DNA from 3 places in the Thermogymnomonas acidicola genome. Region 1 is predicted to be linked to each of the others. Evidence: riboswitches for the same ligand, from Rfam matches in the RefSeq annotation. Region 1 holds a riboswitch; each other region holds the start of a gene.
What was found. A riboswitch is a leader RNA that binds a small molecule or an ion and turns the genes downstream of it on or off. The one in region 1 is predicted to bind thiamine pyrophosphate.
Positions count from the first base shown of each region.

Region 2: linked by a shared signal. The riboswitch ahead of IEW66_RS04275 (sulfide-dependent adenosine diphosphate thiazole synthase) and the one ahead of IEW66_RS00275 (MFS transporter) in region 1 are both predicted to bind thiamine pyrophosphate.
Region 3: linked by a shared signal. The riboswitch ahead of IEW66_RS05385 (MFS transporter) and the one ahead of IEW66_RS00275 (MFS transporter) in region 1 are both predicted to bind thiamine pyrophosphate.

Region 1 is NZ_BMNY01000001.1:49,804-54,286, forward strand. Features, by position in the region: gene amrS (AmmeMemoRadiSam system radical SAM enzyme) at 1-243, opposite strand, end outside; gene IEW66_RS00265 (MEMO1 family protein) at 336-1,142, opposite strand; gene amrA (AmmeMemoRadiSam system protein A) at 1,221-1,781, shown strand; TPP riboswitch at 1,830-1,935, shown strand; gene IEW66_RS00275 (MFS transporter) at 1,931-3,139, shown strand; gene IEW66_RS00280 (thiamine phosphate synthase) at 3,146-3,925, shown strand; gene thiE (thiamine phosphate synthase) at 3,927-4,483, shown strand, end outside.
Region 2 is NZ_BMNY01000001.1:834,801-839,283, forward strand. Features, by position in the region: gene IEW66_RS04260 (nitrite/sulfite reductase) at 1-37, shown strand, start outside; gene IEW66_RS04265 (uroporphyrinogen-III C-methyltransferase) at 51-758, shown strand; gene IEW66_RS04270 (precorrin-2 dehydrogenase/sirohydrochlorin ferrochelatase family protein) at 733-1,368, shown strand; TPP riboswitch at 1,388-1,493, shown strand; gene IEW66_RS04275 (sulfide-dependent adenosine diphosphate thiazole synthase) at 1,514-2,311, shown strand; gene IEW66_RS04280 (hypothetical protein) at 2,313-2,501, shown strand; gene IEW66_RS04285 (aldehyde dehydrogenase family protein) at 2,637-4,010, shown strand; gene IEW66_RS04290 (homoserine dehydrogenase) at 4,015-4,483, opposite strand, start outside.
Region 3 is NZ_BMNY01000001.1:1,044,070-1,048,552, reverse strand. Features, by position in the region: gene IEW66_RS05395 (beta-CASP ribonuclease aCPSF1) at 1-1,174, opposite strand, end outside; gene psmB (archaeal proteasome endopeptidase complex subunit beta) at 1,226-1,861, opposite strand; TPP riboswitch at 1,986-2,091, shown strand; gene IEW66_RS05385 (MFS transporter) at 2,148-3,386, shown strand; gene IEW66_RS05380 (CBS domain-containing protein) at 3,448-3,846, shown strand; gene IEW66_RS05375 (MFS transporter) at 3,852-4,483, shown strand, end outside.

The DNA.
Region 1 (4,483 bases):
GCCGGCAGTGCCTATTGAGAGTATCCTGTACCCAGGGTGCATGTGCAGAACGGGCTTCTTCTCGATGGGGTCTATCTGGACAGCCATGGGCCTTCCGTAGACGTTAAGGTAGAGCCTGCCCCCCATGTTCTGCCTGACACCGCAGAACCCTATCTGGCCGTCCGCGAGTGTGCAGTACCTCCTGCATGCCGTGCACCTTACCTTCCCGCCCACCTTCTCGTAGAGTACTGCCTCACCCTGCACATGTACACATGCAAGGGTGGGATAAAGCGTTATCCAGTTCTCCGCCAGAGGGACTGCGTGAAGACTGTTGCAGTGAGGACCCACGGCACGGATCAGAGGTATGCGACTACTGAGCCGTAACCGACCGTTGCGTTCATGTCACCGCTGGCCTCCCCAGAGGTGGAGTGGTGGAGCAGCTTCATCCTCCCACCCAGTTCCGCAGTGATGTGCATGAGCACCGCTATTGGGCCGTAGCCGCATGCCGTGACCCCCCTGGCCCTTAGCGTCCTGTAGAACCCCTCTATGTCCAGGTCGATTATTCTCTCAATGAGCTCCATGTCCTTCTTCACCACCACCTCGTGCGGCTCGTAGTGTGTGAAATCTGATGAGGCTATGAGCACCACATCCCTCCTGAGGGCGCTGATGGATCTGTAGAGCTCCTCCGATGCCTGCGGGCCCTGGTCTCCCATGGCCACAGGTACGAAGGAGAAGTCGTCACCGAAGAGGTACTGGAGGAAAGGTACCTGGACTTCTATTGAGTGCTCCATTGCGTGCGCAAGCTTGTCCGAGACTATGTTCCTCGACTTCGTGCACAGATCCCTGGCGAGGTCCTCGTCCACCCTTGCCCTCCCGAGCGGCGTGAGCCAGACGCCCTCAGGGTACACCGCGGAGTAGGACGGGTAGCCGTTGTGGTTCGGGCCGATTATCAGGAAGTCCCTGGACTGCGACCTGGAAAGTGCCCTGTAGGAATACATGGCGGTGAGGCCTGAGTATATGTATCCTGCGTGCGGTACGATGACACCTATGACCTTCCCCGGGATTTCCTCTGGCCTGGCACGCTTCTCGAAGCCTGCCAGCATGGATATGACCTGCTCCTCGTCGTTCGGGTAGAAAGTGCCGGCCACGGCGGGTACGCGCATCAATTTGTCATGGCTTGCACGTTTAAAGTGTTAATGCTCAACAGAAGATCGTAAATCCCCCTTGTCCATGATCGCGTGATGGAACTGGAACAGGCGATCATGAGGCCAGGCGTCCGTGAGGCGCTCAGGAAGCTGGCTGTGGAAGCCATAAGAGGGATATTCACAGGACAGGTGCCTGAGGTGCCCGAAGACCTAATCGGTCTGGATGAAAGGTGCGGTGCATTCGTCACCATAAAGGAGAACGGCATGCTCAGGGGCTGCATCGGTTTCTTGAGGAGCGATAAGAGCATCCCGCGGGCAGTCATGGAGAGCGCGAGGCTGTCCGCAACTGAAGACCCCAGGTTCCCGCCACTGACCGCGAGGGAGGTGGATAATATTGAAGTGGAGATAACGCTCCTGGGTGAGCCCTTTGAGCTGGACGTAAGTGACGGCATCAGGGGGAAGATAAGGATAGGCACACACGGCCTGATTGTGGAGAGGGGCCCCTACAGGGGCCTCCTGCTGCCCCAGGTTGCAACGGAGTTCGGTTTCGATGAGGAGCAGTTCCTTGAGGCCACGTGCGAGAAGGCTGGCCTGCCGCCAGGGGCGTGGAAGAAGCCCGGCACTAGGGTATATGCTTTTGAAGGCCTCGTCTTCTGAGGAGGGACCAAAAGGGACATATAACGGTGGGTGATGTTCAGACAGGATATAGGTCACCGGGGGAGCTCCGTAGGGGGCTGAGAGGACCCATTGGGGTCGACCCTTTGAACCTGATCCGGGTAATGCCGGCGTAGGGAGGTGTGTCATGTTTGCTGGAACATTACAGTGAGTTAAGGAAACACCTTGACAACAGCCCTTGGGAGAGGAAGCACACCCTCATGATCCTTTCCGTCGCTTCGTCGTTCTTCCTGTGGGGCGTCATACTGGCCATAGCGCCACTCGTCACAACATGGTACTTCATACCGCCCTCAGCAGACGAGTATATACTGATCGCATCGCCAGTTGGACTGCTGCTCGGGAACTACATAATGGGCCTCCTCTCAGACAGGTTCGGGAGGAAGCCCGCATATGTCCTCACCCTGGTTCCCACCGCGGTAGGCCTACTCCTCATAACCCTATCCTTCTCATGGTTGCCCATAGCGATCGGCATCTTCCTCTCTGAATTCGGAATAGGTGGGGACGAGACTGTATCCCTGTCCCTCATGGGCGAGATGCTCCCGCTGAGGCACAGGGGGAGGGCTATTGTGTCAATATCGAACATTGCAAACATCTCGATCACGCTCATCTCACTCCTGTTCCTGCTGCAGCCCAGGGTATCATCATCAGTCTTTGTGGAGAAGGAGATCTTCGGGGCCATGGTCGCGGTCTCCCTTGCAATAGCCATAGGAAGCAGGTTCTACCTCCCGGAGAGCGAGAGGTGGGCGTACCTGAACAGGAACGGTGAGGGAGAGAGACCCATGAACTGGCTGACCTTCGCCGCGCTGTCTCTCTTCGCCATCACGATAATAGTTGGGTTCCCGCTGACAGCACTGGTGATAGGGCCATTCCAGTTCCCGCAGTACACCGATACGTTCGAGTTCCTTGTAACCCTTGCAGAATCAGTGACGGGCGTTGTCTTTGGCCTCCTGCTGGCAGAGAGGATCAGCAGGAAGTCTGGCAGCCTCATCGCCTACACAGGCGGCTTCGTCTCCATCCTTTTAATAGTGCTTTTCCTCAGGTCACTCACCCTCGCACTCTTCCTGGTCATACTGGTCGTGAACGGGGTCTTCGGTGAGATCGGCTGGGCCGAGAGGGAAATGCTGGAACCGGAGAGCTTCTTCACACCCAGGAGGGGCAGGGCCATAGGGTACGTGAGAATGGTCGGATACGCTGTCTACGTAGTGACAATACCCCTGCTCGCGAGGGCAGGTGAGTTCGAGTACTTCGTGTTCACCTGTGCCATCTTCCTCCTCGGTTTCATTGGCGCTCTCCTCTACTTCCTGGGTGGCAGGGAAACGAGAGGCATTAGCCTGGAGTGATGTGATATGGGAAGGAGGCCTCTGCTCTACGCTGTCACGGAGGGTTTCAGTGGGGAAGGGTTCTTCAGGAAGGTAGCCGAGGCACTGGAAGGGGGCGTAGATATCCTGCAGTACCGCGATCTAGGGAAGCACGGAAGGCACGCTGAAATAGCGAGGAGGCTAAGGGCGATATGCAGTGACTTCGGGGTACCGCTGGCCATAGACGATGAGCCCTGGGTCGCAAGGCAGGCTGGTGCCGACATGCTGCACCTTGGGATAAGGAGCTTAACCAATACAGTATCCCTCTGGTGGTCCGAAGGGGAAGCACGGGACTGTTCCGGGATAAGACAGGGCAGCGACATGCTTGCCTTCCCAGGCCATGACAGTAGGCCTGTGCTGTGCAGGCATATGCCGAGCCTGGAGGAGGCCAGGGCTGTTGTGGGCAATCTTCCAATCGGAACATCAGTCTACTGCAGCCCGGTATTCGCTGTGGAGGCGCAGGCACACGGCTATGCTTACGTTTCAGTGGGCACGCCCTACATGAGCGTGACGAAGAGGATAGCGACGGTCTGCTCCATGCAGAACCTCTCAGAGGCCGTCAGGGCAGTCAGAATACCTGTGTACGCGGTGGGCGGCGTTAACCTCAAGAATGCTGCAGAGATCCTTGAAACTGGCGTATCCGGTCTTGTTTCTGTGTCCGCAATATTCTCTGCCAACGACGTCAGGGGAACTGTGAGAAAGTTCATAGAGGTCCTTGAAGGTTTCACCGTTGACAGGGACCCGTTTCCTGTGGGGCTGGTGAGGTAGAATGTCAGGATGGAAGCCTATACTTTACCTGATAACGCCTGACTACATTGGAGAGGGCTTCTTCAGGCTCGTGGAGGATGCACTGGATGGCGGGCCAGATGTGCTGCAGTACAGGGACAAGAAGAGCACAAGGCAGACCAGGACAGAGGTGGCGAGGAGGCTGCGCAGGATGTGCCATGACCGCGGGGTGGCCTTCGTTGTGGACGATGACCCGTATGTTGCCAGGGACAGCGGGGCTGACCTGTTGCATGTGGGCAGGGACGACCCGAGCATTGAGGAGGCCAGGGAGGTAGTAGGCAACATGCCCATTGGCTCCTCTTCGTACTGCAGCACCAGCCTCGCGAGGGACCTGGAGAGGCGCGGGTCGGCATATGTGGCATTCGGGGCCTTCTTCCGGAGCCCCTCGAAGCCAGAGGCAGCCCTCTGTGACAAGAAGACCATCACAGAGGGCCTGCGGGCCGTAAGGATACCGGTATATGCCATAGGGGGAATCAGCCAAACCAATGTCAAGCCGCTGCTTGAACAGGGTGTCTCAGGCGTTGCAGTGATCTCCTCCGT
Region 2 (4,483 bases), 780 kb from region 1:
CCTGTTCTACAGGGAAGCGCTCAGGAGGGAGGCATGAGGGTATGGGCCGTGTGTACATTGTTGGCGCTGGGCCAGGTGACCCTGGACTCCTGACCATCAGGGCGGCCAGGGCGATAGCTTCCTCCAGTTACATTGTCTACGACAGGCTGATCAGCAGGGAGATAAGGGAAACTTTTCCGGCAGCCGCTAAATGTGTCTGCGTGGATGAACTGGGGTTCATGGAATCCCTAGCATCGATGGTGGATTGGTCACGCTCCGGCACGGTGTGCAGGGTCAAGGCCGGTGACCCATTCATGTTCGGCAGGGGTTGGGAGGAGGTCGAGTACCTGCACAGGAGTGGCGTGGAGTACGAGGTCATACCCGGCGTCTCATCTGTGAACGGTGCTGCGTGCTCCTCCATGATACCGCTGACCTACAGGGGGCTCTCCTCTTCGTTCGCTGTGACCACAGCCGTAACCTCCGGGGGCAGGGGTGCTGACCTGAGGCGCTTTGGCAGTTTCGATGGCACCCTGGTGGTCCTGATGTCAGGCAAGTCAGTGGCCAGGGTCTCCAGGGATCTCATGGATGGCGGCATGGACCCAGGCATGCCTGCGGCTGTGATCACGAGGGGCACTGAACCAGGCCAGGAGGTGCACCGTGGAACCCTGCGCACATTTGCCTCTACCGACCGCGAATATCCCTCGCCTTCAATGTTGGTTGTGGGCCCAACGGTATCTCTCTGGGGGTCACTGAATGGCGTACCTGCCACTGATGCTTGATGTCGGAGGTAGAAGGGCCGTCGTGTTCGGCCTCAACGCACTGACTGCACAGAGGATCAGGCAGCTGCTTGATGCCGGTGCAGTGGTGGACCTCTATGTGCCCGGAGTGGAAGGCGTGGGCTCTGTGGTTGAGGACGTAAGGGGGGCTGTTAGGGGCGCGGCCATCGTCGTTGTGCACACCGGCAGGGCTGACCTGGACAGGGCCATAGCAGTGGTGTGCAGGGAGAAGGGGATACCGTGCAACACCGTGGACAGCCTGGACGGCAGTGTGGTATTCCCGGCGGTGTCCAGGCACGGAAACCTCACCGTTTCGGTATCGACTGATGGCCTTGTTCCATCCCTATCCGTCCACATCAGGGACAGGATCGACAGTGAGGTGCAGGTGGCATCGAGGGCCCTGCCTGTCCTCGCCTTCACAAGGGAAAGGATCAGGGAGATGGGCCTCAATACCAGGCCTCTGATGCGTGACATCCTCTCGGACAGCCGGTTCTGGGCCATGGTCGAGGCGGGGCGCCTGGAAGATGCCAGGGAGTTCTGCATGGAGAGGGTCAGGCAGGTGCTACATGAACGTGGGAAAGGGAGCGCCCCTTGCCATGTTGGGCAAAGTTAATATGCCGTCTGGAAAATCAGCATGTGACCGGGGGCGCTTCGAAAGAGGCTGAGAGGCCGCATGCGGCCGACCCTTTGAACCTGATCCGGGTAATACCGGCGGAGGGAGTGTCTTTTGGAGCTGTTCCAGGTCAGGAGACTGTGGAATGGTGGAAAGAGAGGACATAGTGGAAGTGGATGAGGCACTGATAAGCCAGTGCATCCTTGAGGAGAGTTTGGAGTTCCTGAGGGACATAATAACTACCGACCTTGTAATCGTAGGTGCTGGGCCCTCAGGGCTCACGGCGTCCATCTATGCCTCCAGGGCAGGCCTGAAGACGGTGCTCATAGAGAGGAGGCTGAGTTTCGGCGGGGGCATGGGTGGCGGAGCCATGCACCTGCCAACACTGGTCATAGAAGAGCCGGCCACGGAGATACTGGACGATATAGGCTGCAGGTACAAAAGGCGAGGGGAGGGCGTGGCCACAGTAGACTCGTCTGAACTTATGATCAGGCTGGCCAACGCGGCCATAGACGCTGGCGTGCGGTTCCTTCACGGTGTCACAGTCGATGACATAGTGTTCAGGGAGGACGGTCCCAGGGTTGCGGGCGTTGCAATAGAGTGGACAGCATCGCAGATGGCCTCGCTGCACACCGATCCCCTGTTCCTGAAAACATCAGCGGTTCTGGACGCAACGGGCCATGATGCAGAGATAGTGTCTGTGGCCTCAAGGAAGGTGCCGGAGCTCAACATACTGCCAGTGGGTGAGAAGTCTGCAAGTTCTTCGTCATCCGAGAGGCAGGTGGTGGAGAAGACTGGCAGGGTGGCACCGGGCCTATACTGTGCTGGCATGGCAGTGTCTGAGGTCCATGGCCTCCCTAGAATGGGGCCCATATTCGGTGCGATGCTCCTCTCCGGCCGCAAGGCCGCCAGGATAATAATCAGGGACCTGAGGGGTGAGTGAGTTGCCCTTCCGCATTGATGTACAGAGGAACGGCGTTGTCAGGTGCGAGAAGTGCGGCCGCACGGTGCCGAACGACAGGGCGATCTTCATAAGGACCTGCTGCAACAACAAGCCCAAGGCCTTCTGCAGCATGCAGTGCTACAGGGTCTGGGCCTCTGCGTGGCTCAGGAGGCAGGAGCAGATAGCCTGAACCCGTGGTTCCCTCATTTTTTAAGGCAAGCAGCGGGGCGCCGGTGCCTGCAAGGGTTTACCGCTTCCCCGGCACCCGTGAGGAATATGTATACACAAAAGTAGATAGGCTTAAACACCGATAATCCCCACAGACATGGTCACTGTTAGAAACAAGTACACCGGTGAGGAGATAGCAGAAATAGAGGACACTGACCTGGCCGGGGCGGAGGAGGCCCTGAGGGTAGCGGTGAGAGCCTTCAGGGAAGTCTCATCGATGCCAGCGTACAGGAGGAGGGACTGCCTCTACTCCGTGTCAGAATACCTGAGGTCCAGGGAGGTGGAGTTCGCCAGGACAATATCAATGGAGGCAGGGAAGCCCATCAGGTACGCCAGGAAGGAGGTCAGGAGGGCTGAGTTCACAATACGCTCATCGGGCGACGAGGCCATGAGGATACACGGCGAGACCGTGCCATTCGACGTGGAGCCGAGGGGCGAGGGCAGGTTCGCCTACTTCGTCAGGGTGCCCATCGGCCCTGTCCTATCCATCACACCTTTCAACGACCCGCTGAACCTTGTTGCGCACAAGGTGGGCCCCGCCCTGGCAGCCGGCAACTCCATAATAAACAAGCCAACTACCCTGGCACCCCTATCCTCCATCAGGCTGCAGGAGGCCTTCGGGCAGTCCGGGTTTCCGGATGGGGCCTTCCAGAACGTCATAGCCGGTGGCTCATCCAATGCGGTGAAGTTCCTGCTCGGGAGCAGCGAGATCAAGAAGGTCACTTTCACCGGTGGGATCGAGGCAGCGAGGTCGCTCGTGAGGGCCGGGGGGATCAAGAAGTACTCCATGGAGCTGGGGAGCAACTCCCCCGTCATAGTGTTCGATGGGTCGGCATGGAGGGAGCACCTGGACGACATAGTGGACGCAGCCTTCGAGTCCCAGGGCCAGAACTGCATCCACGCACAGAGGCTCCTCGTTGAGGAGAGCATAGCGGACGAATTCACCGACGCTCTGGTCGAGAGGGCCATGGGGCTGAGGGTTGGAGATCCCCTCGATGAGGACACGGACATAGGGCCCATGATAACCGAGGGCGAGGCAAGGAGGGTTGAGGAGTGGGTCATGGAGGCGGAGAAGATGGGCGCGCAGGCCCTCACCGGCGGGAGAAGGGAAGGGGCCATATACATGCCGACAGTGCTTGTTGACGTCCCGAGGGAGGCCAGGGTGTGGAGAGACGAGGTATTCGGGCCTGTCACCGTTGTGGAGAGGTTCAGGGACGCTGATGAAGCGGTGGGCCTTGCCAATTCAGTACCGTACGGCCTCCAGGCTGGAGTTTTCACCTCTGACCTGGGCACGGCCATGAGGTTGGTCGAGAGGCTCGAATACGGCGCAGTGCTGATAAACGACACGTCAGACTTCAGGGTCGACACGATGCCATTCGGGGGCATGAAGATGAGTGGCATAGGCAGGGAGGGCGTGAGGTTCGCTGTTGAGGAGATGACCGAGATAAAGCTTGCAATATTCAGGAAGTGAACAATCACTCTGACCTGGATATGCTGACAAGGTCGGTGAGTGCTGCCTGAGCAGTCTCGATCTTGCCGGCCCCAGGCCCCATGCTGTATATCTTCCCGAGCGTGTCGGTCTCGATCTCAATGGCGTTCATCACGCCCTTCACGTGCCTGAGGACGTCTCCATCATCCAGCACCTGCGGCCTGACCCAGGCCTCGTCCCTGTCAGCGTACACGAGGAGCTTCGTCCCGGATGCCGCTTCCTCCGCTGTGATGTTCCTTATGCCCTCCACTCTGATCCTGTCCATGGGGTGGTCCCAGCCGAAGACGCTGGATATTATGGCAGCCTTCGCCGCAGCGTCGAAGCCGTCCACATCGTTGGTGGGATCGGCCTCCGCGTAGCCCCTGGACTGGGCCTCCTTCAGGGCATCACTGTAGCTCAGTCCCTCGGACATCCTGGTGAGTATGTAGTTCGTGGTGCCGTTCAGTATGCCCCTT
Region 3 (4,483 bases), 990 kb from region 1:
GCTGGTAATCGTCCCTGCCAGCGTATGTGCTCTCCGTCATGAACGTCTCCACCCTGGGGAACCTGTTGTTTGCCGGGTTGAAGAGCCAGGTCCGCTCGAACTTCACATCTCCGCTAAGGACAACGTTGTAGAGCCCCTCGCCGATGTGCAGGTGCACGGAGGCGGAACCGAGTATGTGGCCCGCGTTGTAGAATGTGAGCCTCACGTCCCTTGTTATGTCGGTGGTCTCGTTGTACTTCAGTACTATGGTGTGCTTCAGCATCTCCCTTATGTGCTTCGACTCGTAGGGTGCCTTGTGGCCTTCCGCGTGTGCCACCTTTATGTAGTCCTGCTGCAGGAGAGCGGCAAGGTCCCTGGTCGGTGCGGTCATGTACACAGGGCCGTCGTAGCCGTACTTGAACAGGATGGGGAGCAGGCCGGAGTGGTCAAGGTGTGCGTGTGTGAGGACCACGGCATCCAGGGAGCTGAACGGCTGCACCTCCGGCACGTACAGGTACGGGGCGCCGGCCCACGGCTGCTCGTCTATTTCGTTGGTGTTGAGCATGCCGCAGTCCACCAGGATCTTTGAGTTGTTGGTCGAGACCAAGGTGGCGCTCCTTCCCACCTCCCTGTGGCCACCGAGGGCGGTTATCCTGACCCATGTCTCACCGGGCATGGTGGGCTGGTTCAGTTTTAGGCCAAGGTCATGGAGGAATTTCTTCCTCTCCGCCTTCACCTCACGCAGGAACTCCCTGACCTCCTTCACAGTTCTGGAATACATTGGTGGGGCCCTGACAACCCTGGGGGACCACTTGGTCTTCTCCTTTATCCTGCTGATCACGTCCGAGCTCCTGGACGTTATTATGGAAGGTTCGTCTGCTTCTATTATCACCTCTCCCGTGTCAGGCTCGAAGTAGATGTCCTGTATCCCGGCCTCGGCGGGTACTATGTTCCTTATTGTCTCCTCAGCCTCCTTCTCCGGCTCCATGATCGACGGGTCGGGCCGTATCATCACGCGCCTCCTGAGCTCCTGGGCTATCTGCCTTGCTATGTCATCCCTCCTGGAGAAGAGGTCTATGTTCTTCGTGTAGACTACAATGGTTGGGCCCTCGTAATCGATTTCCGTTATCTGGTTGTCTGGGAGCAGCTTGTCAAACAACGCCTTTGCCTCTGAAACGTAATCCCTAAAAGCCATCGCATACACACCCGCGGAAATGAAATGGATATGATGTTACGTTGATTAAAATCAGAGAGGAAGCTTTAGCTTCCTTATGATCTCCATTACCTCGTCCTCGGGCACTGCCCTGAAGCCGTTCTTCTTGTCTATGACGGCCACGTCTATCATGCCCCCCGAGGCCGAGTCCCTCTGCTTTGCAGCAGTGATGCCCCGTACCACCATCTCGATGGCATCGTCCACGGGCATGTCCTTCCTGAAGTCCCTCTCGAGGACACCGTAGACGAAAGGTGAGCCGGAGCCTGTGCTCACGTAAACGTCCTCCACTGCACCCCCGGCAGCGTCCACGGAGAAGAGGTGGGGTGCCTTGTCATACCCACCGACAAGGAGCTGCACCATGTAAGGGTAGAACTTGGACTGGTTCAGTATGTTTGATAGCAGCGTGGCGGCAGCCTCTATTGGCATGCTCACCCGCCTCTGTAACCTATATAGTTCCAGCTCTGCTTTCATGTACCTGACCAGGACCTGGGCATCACCCACCAGGCCCGCTATTGTCATGGCGGCATGGGTGTCTATCTGGTGAAGCTTTTTACCGTCCTTGTGCACTATGAAGTGATCCATCGTCACCCTTCTCTCCGTTGCCATCACAACGGCGTCCTTGACAACTACACCTACTGTAGTTGTTCCTGTCTGTAGAGTCTGCTCCATAATAACCACGCTCTGTAAAACCCCACACATAGATTTTTACATCCTATTAAACCCTTTTTGTGCTCCATTCATGCCGCTGAAGGGCTTGCGGCGATGGCAAAGGTTATACCGTTCATATCCATATAACCCCGTTCGGGGGAGCTCCGTAGGGGGCTGAGAGGACCCATTGGGGTCGACCCTTTGAACCTGATCCGGGTAATGCCGGCGTAGGGAGAGTGATCGTATTGATGGAAAAGGGTTACGGAAATGGTATTTGGAGAGCTGCCCCCCGAGAGGGGGTGTTTTTGTGCAGCTGAGCAGCAGGCAGAAGGCTCTTCTCGTGTCGTCTTCAGCGAGCTACACGTTCTGGGGCATCGTGGCAACCATTGGCCCGCTGGCAGCATCTGGCTCAATAGTCGGGCATGTCACGGGAGCGCTCAAGGTCTTCCTCCTCCTAATCGGCCCGATCTTCGCGCCCATAGGGAACTTCACGATGGGCTTCCTTGCAGATATGTTCGGCAGGAAGAGGGTCTTCGTGGTCACAATGCTCTCCTACACAATCGGGATAATCATAGTGGCTGCGAGCTCAACGGTCTGGAGCCTGGTGCCTGGCCTCATGCTTGCGCAGTTCGGAGTGGGCGGAGAGGAGAGCCCGTCCCTGTCACTGATAGCTGAGGACTCGCCTGTCTCAAAGAGGGCCAAGTACCTCACACTGGTGGCCAACTTCAGCAACATAGGCAGCGCCCTTATATCGGGACTGTTCCTCATAACCTCGTCCTCACTCTTCGACCGCCTCATGCTCCTGGGGTCCTCGCTCGCTATGGTCGGTGTCATGGTCTACTCGAGGCTCAGCATACCGGAGTCATACAGGTGGCTATCGTCCGTGGGCAGGGAGAGGGACGCGAGTGAGGAGAAGGCACACCTTTCGATAGACGAAGAAGGGACGAAGGCACAGAGGATGGGTGTTCCGTTCATATACGCCACACTTGTTCTCATAGGCATATCCCAGTACCTTACTTTCGGCCTCATGGCATACGTCATAGGCCCGTACGAGTTCCCGTCCACGGCAGTTGACAACGAGATAATATTCGTGGCACTCCTGGGAGCATCGGTTGCAGGCTTTGCCGCGGCACCCCTCATTAACAGGGAGAGGAAGTCATATACACTCTACTCTTACCTGGCGGGGGTTGTATCGATGGTGGCCATATTCCTAACAGTCCCCTACCTCCATGACATGGACCTGTTCCTTCCGCTGCTCTTCGTTAACATGGCCACCAGCGAGTTCGGCTGGGCCTCGAGGACTACGCTTGAGCCGGAACTCTTCCCGACCAGGGTGAGGGCAAGGTCGATAGGGATGGTGAGGCTAGCCCCCATGATCGCTTATGCCATATTCACCTACGCTACATCATCCCTCAACCTTGGGCAGTTCATACTCGTTAACCTCATCCTCTGGGCCATAGGCCTGGCCGGTGCAGCGATCTGGTACTTCTTCGGATACGAAACGAGAGGCATAGACATAGACTACGGTGCAGGACAGGCACAGTAAGCAATATCCTTATTATTTTTATAATGATACATTTTCTATGGTTCTCTATGCCAGAGACATCATGAAGAAGTACACGACCATGCTGCCGGGAGATATAACCGCGCTCGAGGCTGCAAAGATTATGGCGAACGATCACGTCGGTTTCGCTATCGTCCACCAGAACGGTGAGCTGAAAGGCATAGTCACCGAGTGGGATTATGTCAGCAAGGTGGTCGCGAAGGAGCTCGACCCATCAAAGGTCAAGCTCAGCGAGATCATGACACAGGGTGTCATATCTGCCACCCCTGACACGCCAACGGATAAGATAACGCAGATAATGAGCGCCAACAACATAAGGAGGCTCCCCATCGTTGAGAACGGGAAGCTTGTCGGGGTCATAACTTCCCGCGACATCCTGAGGATATTCAGGGACTACATGGATAACCTGTCAGAGATAATCAGCAGGTTCGGCACCTTCTGACCGGTATGGAATACAGAGGCTGGGTACTGGCGATAACCAGCATGGGTACTTTCCTTGCTGTGGTCAACTCCACCTCCCTGCTGGTTGCCCTGCCGACGGTGATGATCAGCCTCCACACCACCTTCTTCGTTGCGGTCTGGATACTCCTCATATATTCCCTTGTGCTCACGGTGCTCTCGCCTTTTCTCGGCAGGGAAGCGGACCTGGTGGGCAGGAAGAGGATCTACTCCACGGGCTACATACTGTTCTTCGCAGGCTCCACGATCGCCGCAGTGTCCCCTGACCCGCAGGTGCTGATCCTCGGCAGGGTTGTGCAGGGTTCCGGCGCAGCCTGCCTCTTCTCCAACAGCCTTGCGATAATCACGGACAGTTTTTCTGGCCCCCAGCTGGGGAGGGCCATGGCAATAAACTCCAGTGTCATGGGGGTGGGAATAGCTGTTGGGCCGCTGGTGGGCGGCTTCCTCTCCTTCATAAACTGGAGGTACGTGTTCGTATTCAACGCGCCGATAGCACTTGCAGGCTTCGTACTATCATCAAGGCTGCTGAAGGAGGTCAAGCCAGTGGAGACCGGCGTGAGGCCTGACTACGTGGGTTCGGTGACGCTCTCAGCGTTCATGACGCTCATTGTCCTCTTTCT